DNA from 2 places in the Arsukibacterium sp. genome. Region 1 is predicted to be linked to the other one. Evidence: predicted binding sites of a transcription regulator. Region 1 holds the regulator's gene; the other holds the start of a gene.
What was found. The regulator LexA, encoded in region 1, represses DNA repair genes until DNA is damaged. The targets are predictions, from matches to a motif close to TACTGTNNATATNNACAGTA.
Positions count from the first base shown of each region.

Region 2: V7D78_RS12595 (YebG family protein) is a predicted target of LexA. The motif match lies at 2,394-2,413, and genes of this name have one in related genera.

Region 1 is NZ_DAINOE010000009.1:41,040-45,303, forward strand. It holds gene ctaD (cytochrome c oxidase subunit I) at 1-389, opposite strand, end outside; gene coxB (cytochrome c oxidase subunit II) at 495-1,631, opposite strand; gene lexA (transcriptional repressor LexA) at 1,955-2,575, opposite strand; gene plsB (glycerol-3-phosphate 1-O-acyltransferase PlsB) at 2,740-4,264, shown strand, end outside.
Region 2 is NZ_DAINOE010000066.1:13,782-18,045, reverse strand. It holds partial or broken gene V7D78_RS12610 (SMI1/KNR4 family protein) at 1-245, shown strand, start outside; gene V7D78_RS12605 (hypothetical protein) at 559-1,329, shown strand; gene V7D78_RS12600 (DUF6544 family protein) at 1,442-2,299, shown strand; gene V7D78_RS12595 (YebG family protein) at 2,435-2,731, shown strand; gene V7D78_RS12590 (alanine/glycine:cation symporter family protein) at 2,785-4,203, opposite strand; gene V7D78_RS12585 (pyridoxal phosphate-dependent aminotransferase) at 4,218-4,264, opposite strand, start outside.

The sequences.
Region 1 (4,264 bases):
GATAAAGGCGCGTAGAAAGTCCAGCCAAAATCCGGGCCACCACCAGGCATAAACAGTGACAATATTAAAATCAGAAACGCGAACGGCAGGATCCAGAAGCTCCAGTTATTCATGCGCGGCAGCGCCATATCTGGCGCACCAATCATCATTGGAATCATCCAGTTGGCTAAACCGGTAAAGGCCGGCATTACCGCACCAAATACCATGATTAAACCATGCACTGTGGTCATCTGATTAAAAAATTGTGGCTCAACAAACTGCATACCCGGCTGGAACAACTCCAGGCGGATAATCATCGCCATAGAACCGCCGATAAAAAACATGATCAGCGCAAACACCAGGTACATGGTACCAATGTCTTTATGGTTTGTAGTTAACAGCCAGCGCATAATTCCGCTGGGCCTATGATCATGATGATCGTGGTCGTGATGATCATGATCATCATGACCATGTTGATCGTTTTCAGGTAAATCCGTAGTCGTTGCAGTCATAACTTAGTCTCCCTGCTGCACGGCATAAACGTCTGCTGCCTGCACCGCATCACCGGTGTCATTGCCCCAGGCATTGCGGGTGTAAGTCACCACGGCTGCCAACTCTTTTAAACTTAACTGCCGGCCAAATGCTTGCATAGCAGTACCACTTTTACCATTAACGATAATATCGATATGGCCGCGACGGTCATTCAGAATCAGCGGGCTGCCCTTCAAACCGGGAAAAATGCCAGCTAAACCTTCTCCGTTAGGTTGGTGACAAGCAGCGCAATGGCCCTGATAGGCTCGGGCACCTACTTCCATAAGCTCAGCCATAGGCATATTCATCGCCAACAATTCGCGCTCTGCAGCCTTTGCTGCGGCAATTCGCGTTTCTTCCGCCATGACCCAGGCCGTGTAATCCTCAGGCGTCTTGGCAATGACCACTATGGGCATAAAGGCATGATCTTTACCGCACAGCTCAGCACACTGGCCACGGTAAACACCCGGCTCATCAACCCGGGTCCATGCTTCGTTGATAAAACCAGGATTTGCATCTTTTTTAATGGCAAAAGCAGGTACCCACCAGGAGTGAATAACATCGTCGGAAGTCATCAGAAAACGTACTTTTTGCCCGGTAGGAATGACCAGCGGTCGGTCTACTTCCAATAAGTAGTTTTCTTCTTTGGGGAGTTGATTAATGATTTGCTCGCGAGGCGTGGCTAATAACGAAAAGAATTCAACGTCATTTTCCAGATATTTGTAGTGCCATTTCCACTGTGAGCCAGTCACCAGCACGGTAACGTCAGCGTCTGACGTATCCTCCATCGCAATAAGGGTTTTAGTAGCGGGTACTGCCATACCGATTAAGATTAATACCGGTATCGCCGTCCACAGGATTTCAACCCGTGTACTATGATGGAATTGGGCAGGCTGCACACCTCGTGCTTTACGGTGGCGAAGGATCGACCAAAACATGATCCCAAACACCACAGCACCGATCACACAGCAAATCCAGAAAATCGTCATATGCAGTTGATACACCTGCTGACTAATATCTGTTACACCCTTGGTCATATTCAAAGGCATAGCTGCTGCATTAGCCGATGCGGCTAAAAGCAAGGTTGGCAGCGACCAACGTAAACAACGCGTTTTCGTCACTGTACTTCTCCTCTGTCATTTTGCAATGCAAACTGCAGAAACTTCGAACACAGTACTGCTCGGTATTTACCCTGCCACCGACTCTATGTAGTTCAGCTTCGCAATTTTATTGTTGTTATATTGTTGTTATTATGTTGTTTTGCTGAGATTTCATTGCTAGCGCAGAAATCAAAAACTAACCCTATTGTTATTTTTTGGTCAGTCTTAGTCTAAGAATCATCCAAATCCGGTTCAGTGTAAACCCCTAAATAGCAAAAGCGCCGGCAAACCCATGTGGTCGTACCAGCGCTTTTATTATTTAACTTATTGACTAACAGCTAACTTTATAACCAACTGCCATTGCGAATGACGCCGACAGCCAAGCCTTCGACCGCGAATTGTTGCTGGCGCAAATCGACTTTTATCACATCAAAATCCGCGTTTTCAGGATGCAGCAATACCATGTGACCCTGACGTTGAAAACGTTTTACCGTCACATCTTCATCTACCCTAGCTACGATGACCTGGCCCGGCTCGGCCTGATTGGTTTTATGTACTGCCAGCAGGTCACCATCGAGGATACCAATATCCTGCATACTCATTCCCTGCACCCGCAGTAAAAAATCGGCATGCGGCTTAAACAAATGCGCGTCAATCTGGTAATGATTTTGCACATGTTCAGCGGCTAAAATGGGTTGGCCGGCAGCGACCTTACCAATAAGCGGTAGGCCCAGCTGCTCCGGCTCAAGATCATCTTCTACCAGCCTGATGCCGCGCGAAGTGCCTGGCATCATTTCAATAACACCTTTTTTGGCCAGCGCCTTTAAATGCTCTTCAGCGGCGTTGGCTGATTTAAAACCCAGTTTCGTCGCTATTTCTGCGCGGGTCGGGGGCATACCACTGGCGCTTTGGTAATCTTTAATCAGTTGCAGAATTTCGGCTTGTCTTGGTGTTAAAGGTCTCATAATGCTGGCTGCCTATACAGTAGGTACTGTGAGTATATACAGCTAGTGTTGACTTTGCCAAATTTTTTGCAACTATCATTATCGGCAAACATCCAGACTGACAATTTGCCTGTCGTCACTTTAATGATATTCTTGGTTTTTTAACGGCGCTGGTCTGCACTTTCATGTTTTCAGCTTTTCCGCTATTTCGTCTGCTTACTCTATTATTATGTTGGCCTGTCCGCCTGCTGGTGCGCTTTAAAGTGGTACCAGACAATACGGTAACTGAACTGGCACTGGATACCGGCAGACCACTACTGTATATCTGCCATACCCGCTCCGCCAGTGATCTGGCCACCTTGCGCCGGGTGTGCAGGCAATTGCAGCTGCCAGACCCACTGCAACAAGTTGAATTAAATGGCCAACTATACCGGCGTACGCTGTTTTTAGAAAAACCGCATGCCATTATTGGTGGCCGTGGAAAAACCCGTGCCTTAGAACAAGGCCAGGCACTGTTACAGGCGCATCTGGAGGACCCAGGCCTGGATGCGCAACTGGTGCCCGCCGCTATTTTATGGGGCCGGGCGCCGGGAAAAGAAAACAGTATTAAGTGGTTGCTGGGTGAAGCCCATGCGCCGCACTGGTTAGCAAAGATGCTGATTGTACTGGTGTCAGGCCGCCATACACTGGTGCGCTTTAGTCGCGCAGTGTCGTTAAAACAAATGGCCGCTCAATTTGGCGCAGAAATCAGCACTGCCCGTAAATTACTGCGCATGTCTCGTTTTCATTTTTACCGTCAAAAACTGGCGGCCACAGGCCCCAAACTGGTAAACCGTAGCCAGTTATTTAATGCCTTGTTAGCCTCGCCCGCTCTGCGCCAGGCTATAGAAGAAGAAGCTCGCAGTAAACAGATGCCGTTAAAGCAGGCCAGACAACGCGCCCGGTTACTTTTGCAGGAAATTGCAGCTGATTACCGCGAATCAACGCTCAGAGTTGGAGACCGTGTGCTTAGCTGGCTGTGGAAAAAACTCTATTCCGGCATTAAGGTCAATAATGCCGATATGCTGCGGGACTTAGCACAGCGCGGCCATGAAATTGTTTATGTGCCCTGCCATCGTAGTCATATGGATTATCTGCTGCTCAGTTATGTTATTTATCATCAGGGCTTGGTGCCGCCGCATATTGCCGCTGGCATTAACCTTAATTTCTGGCCAGCAGGTACTATTTTCCGTCGTGGCGGTGCCTTTTTTATCCGCCGTAGTTTCAGTGGCGATAAACTCTATTCTGCGGTGTTTCGGGAATACCTCAGCCAATTATTCAGCAAAGGCTATGCCGTTAAATATTATACCGAAGGCGGGCGCAGTCGCACCGGCCGCTTACTAACGCCGAAAACCGGTATGCTGGCTATGACAGTGCAGGCAATGCTACGCGGTATAGACAGACCAGTAACCTTAGTCCCCGTATATCTGGGCTATGAGCATGTGATGGAAGTCAATACTTACGTCAGCGAGTTACAGGGAGCCGGTAAGCAAAAAGAATCGATTGGCGGCGTATTTCAGGCCATTCGTAAACTACGTAACTATGGTTATGGTTATGTCAATTTCGGTGAACCCATACAGCTTAATCAGTACCTTAACCAGCAGGTACCGGATTGGAAAAACCACATTCACCCGCTACAAGTGCAAAAACCACATTGGTTAAATCCCTTAG
Region 2 (4,264 bases), on a different contig from region 1:
TCTTAGAGGTCGTTGACTACATTGAAACCAGCGGCAATCCCATGCCAGCGTCAGATGAGCTGGCGAATGTCGTTTTCTTTGCCCACCAGAACGGCTTTGCTGAGCTATATGCGGTTTGTATGCGAGACTTCTCCGAGTTCAGATCTGGTCAAATTCTGGTGCTTGATCACGAGACCGGAGAGCTCCAGCTTGCGGAAGAGTCCTTGTCCGCTTTTGTCTCAAATCCAGATTACTGTACTTTGTAGTAGTTATGGGGTCAGGCCCGCATGCCGCTGAATTTGGAGTTTATGTAAAATTTTTTAAGGGAGAAGTTTAGTGAGAAAAATTGCATTTTTATGTTTTATCGTTTTGATTGCGGGGTGTGCCAGTAATCTCCCTATGGAGGTGAAACCTGATCTAGTAGCATAATTTCAGCATGAACCCTTACCAGATAAAACCGAAACGCATGTATATGTAATAAGGGGGCCGGCCTGGGAAGGCGGTGCCTATGGAATAGAAGTCGGATTAGACGATAAATTAGTCACGTCTCTTGCTAGTGGCTCATATGATTTAATCAGTATGAAGTCGGGATTTAATACTCTTTATTTATCCCAATTTGGACAAACGTTTCAGCACAAGTTTATTGATGATCGAGGCGGCGAATTACTGTTTTATTACTTTAATCCTGTAACAGGCGAGTTTAAGGAAGTAAGGCCTGCACTGGGTAAGTCTTTAGTAATGCAAACTAAAAAAACAACTAAAAAACCCTCCAGAGATACTGCGGAGTACTATACAAATGCATTAATGAATCCGTCAGTGATGGGTATCAATTTGAAAACCGCTAAAAACGCATCGTTAGCGAATCCAGGCGAATATGCTGTTTTGAGCGTAACGAGACCCAGTAATATGCACAAAGAATTCGAGCTGGCGATCTGGTCTGAAAGTGAGCTTGTCGGTGTACTTGGTGGAGAAGAAAGAGCAGAAATCTTGCTGCCTCCGGGAAAGCATAGCATTTATACTTACATTAATGGCTTCTCAAAATTAGAGCTAGAAGTAGAGTCAGGAAAAAGATATTACGCTCGAATAGATTTCGAAAAACAACAGGGCTCAATTGGGACCCCTTGGAAGCTGCTCTCTAAATGGACAGCGCTGGACGCCAGAAATAAAGAACAATTTTATGAAGTTTCATTTTCCGGTGTACCAATCGTAGATGTCGATTCAAATAAAGTTAAGTTACCGTCAAATCAATTTAGAGTTAACCAGGCAAAAGAATATTTCAGGACATTTATAGATACAGACAAAGCTTCAGAGGTACCTGTCGCAAACATTACAACTGAAATGGGCTTGTGATGTCTGACAAAGACGTTACACATCATGGACGAGCCCGTTGGGCGCTCGAGTGCGCCCAAACAACAAGTTGCCCGCTATGTTTTGCGTTAGACGTGAACAGCAGGGGTAGCCGATGACAGCTAAGTGGATTCTCATCGCCATCGGAGTCGTATCTGTAGCTGCTGTTGCTTCGGTCTTGATCGGACAGGCCAGCGAAAGGTCCAAGGCTGAGCAGATGGCGACAGACCTACTCGGCGGCGCGACACAGCCAAGAAATACAGTCGTCAGTTTTGACGCATTGACCGACCTTCCACCGCCAGTTGCCCGTTATTTCCGGCATGTCTTAGTCGATGGCCAGCAGGTGATCCACTTAGTAAGGATGCAACAGTCTGGGGTATTGCGGACAAGTACTGCTGCCACTAGCTGGTCGTCGTTTAATGCTAGCCAAGTCGTCGTGCCGCCGGCAACCGGTTTCTTGTGGAATGCAAAAATCGAGATGCCCTTGGGTACACATGTCCGTGTGCTGGATAGCTACAGCAGCGGTGTTGGATCAGGTCGGGCGAGTCTCTTGTCTGCTTTTGCCATCGCTTCAGAAACCGGCGTGCCGGAATTAAATTCAGGCGCGTTACACAGGTACTTAGCAGAGGCTGTCTGGTTTCCTACCGCTCTTTTGCCACAATCTGGGGTATCTTGGAGTTCGATAGATGATTTCTCTGCACTGGCAACGCTGGCTGATGGCAGCACAACCGTATCCTTGGAATTTCGGTTTAACGACGTGGGTGAGGTAACGGGTATTTATAGTGATGGTCGGTTCGGCAGGTTTGATGGAACATACAGGCGAGTGCCCTGGGAGGGCCGTTTTCGGGACTATCAAACTCATGCAGGGATGCGAGTTCCATTCTATGGTGAAGTGGGTTGGTACGATGGCGGCGTTCTGCTATGGGTCTGGAAAGGCGATATCATAAAGGTCCAGTATGAGTTTGAACCTTAGATCACTGCTTGACGGTGTGAGTTGCGCCCAACAAGGTGCTGCAACGGACATCAAACGAATAATTACGATAACGGGCTCGACAACAAATGCAAACAACTGTATAAATAGACAGTCAATTACAGCGGGAGCAGCAAGATGGCAGTGATCATTAAATACGTGGTAGAACGCAACGGAGCCGAGAAAATGACTTTTACCTCTAAAGCCGAAGCAGATGCCTTTGATAAGATGCTGGATACAGCCGATGAGTTAACGGTATTACTGCAAGCCAGCCAGTTACTGGCCGATGAGCAGCAAACTGAAGCGCTGGCTTTGTACCTGGCACAACACAAAGACGCCTTATTGGCGGCACTGAGTGCTAAAAAAGTTGCTAAGCCAGCCAAAGCTGAAAAAGCAGCACCCGCTGAAGCCAAAGCCGCGGTTAAAGCGGCTTAGTGCTTAACGATGCCACTCACGCGGCTTGGCTGTTAGCAAAGCCGCTAAAACCCTTATAACGGCTTGATGCGAGCCGAAGGCTGCGACAGCTGGCGTTGCCAGTAGGCGGCTAAATCGGCTTTGACTTCTGGCAGCAATAAATACAACGCCAGAATATTCGGAATGGCCATTAAGAAGATCATCGAGTCGATAAAATCGAATACCGCCATAATGTCGGGTACAGCGCCCATAGATACCATCATACAAAATAAGATTTTGTAGAGGGTGGTCAGCCTCGGATCATGCCCGACAATATAGCGCCAGCCGGTCAGGCCATAGTATGACCAACTAATCACCGTAGAAAAGCCAAACAGCAGTAAGGCTACCATTAATACCAGCGGGAACCAGCTGATGACCGAGGCAAAAGCGCTGGAAGTGATTTGCACGCCATCCAATACATTACTCTGATAAGCGCCGGACAAAATGATCACTAAGGCGGTGATGGAGCAGATCACCACCGTATCAATAAAGGGTTCAAGCAAGCCGACAAAGCCCTGAGATACCGGATCTTTGGTTTTAGCCGCTGCATGGGCAATAGGGGAGGAGCCAATACCGGCTTCATTCGAGTAGGCTGCGCGCCTGAAACCCTGAATCAATACGCCAATAAAGCCACCATAAGCGGCATCTGGCGCAAAAGCACTGTGTACAATCAGCATCAAGGCCGCAGGGATTTGTGGTAAATGATGGCCAATCACCACAAAAGCGGCTATTAAGTAAATGGCGCACATCAGGGGCACCAGTTTACTGGTTACCCGGGCAATACTTTTAATACCACCAATAATTACCGCCCCGACCAGCAGCGCGTAAATAATGCCGAATAACCAGGCATTATCAAAGCCGGTAACAGTTTTAACCTGCACAAAACCCTGATTAACATGTACAAAACCCGCTGAACCAAAAATAACGGCAATTGAAAAAAACACCGCCAGTATGGTGCCCAGCAGCGGCAGCTGATATTTATCCAGCGCTGCTTTAATGTAATACATAGGCCCGCCGGAGACACTGCCATCGGCATTAAGCTGGCGGTATTTTACCGCCAACGTGCATTCGACAAACTTAGTCGACATGCCCAGTAACCCCGCCACTATCATCCAAAAGGTGGCACCGGGGCCGCCCAGACTAATGGCTACGGCTACCCCGGCGATATTACCGGTGCCAACAGTACCGGAAAGCGCTGTTGTTAAAGCACTGAAGGGCGAAATCTCGCCCGGGGTTTTAGCCGCACTTGGCCGGCGTATTAAGCGCAGGGCATGTGCAAAACCTCTGATATTGATAAACCCCAGATATCCGGTAAACACCAGGGCACCGCAAATCAGCCAAATGACCACCAAAGGCACGGCCACACCATCAACGTTAAAGGCATAAAACACCACGGCCGCTAAGCGCTCGGTAAAGGCCTCAAACAGCTGTTGAAAGCTAAACGATTCAGACATAGTTAGTTTTCTGCTTATTGCCGGTAGCCGGGTAAAAATTGCGCCAGCTTGCCAACCGCGG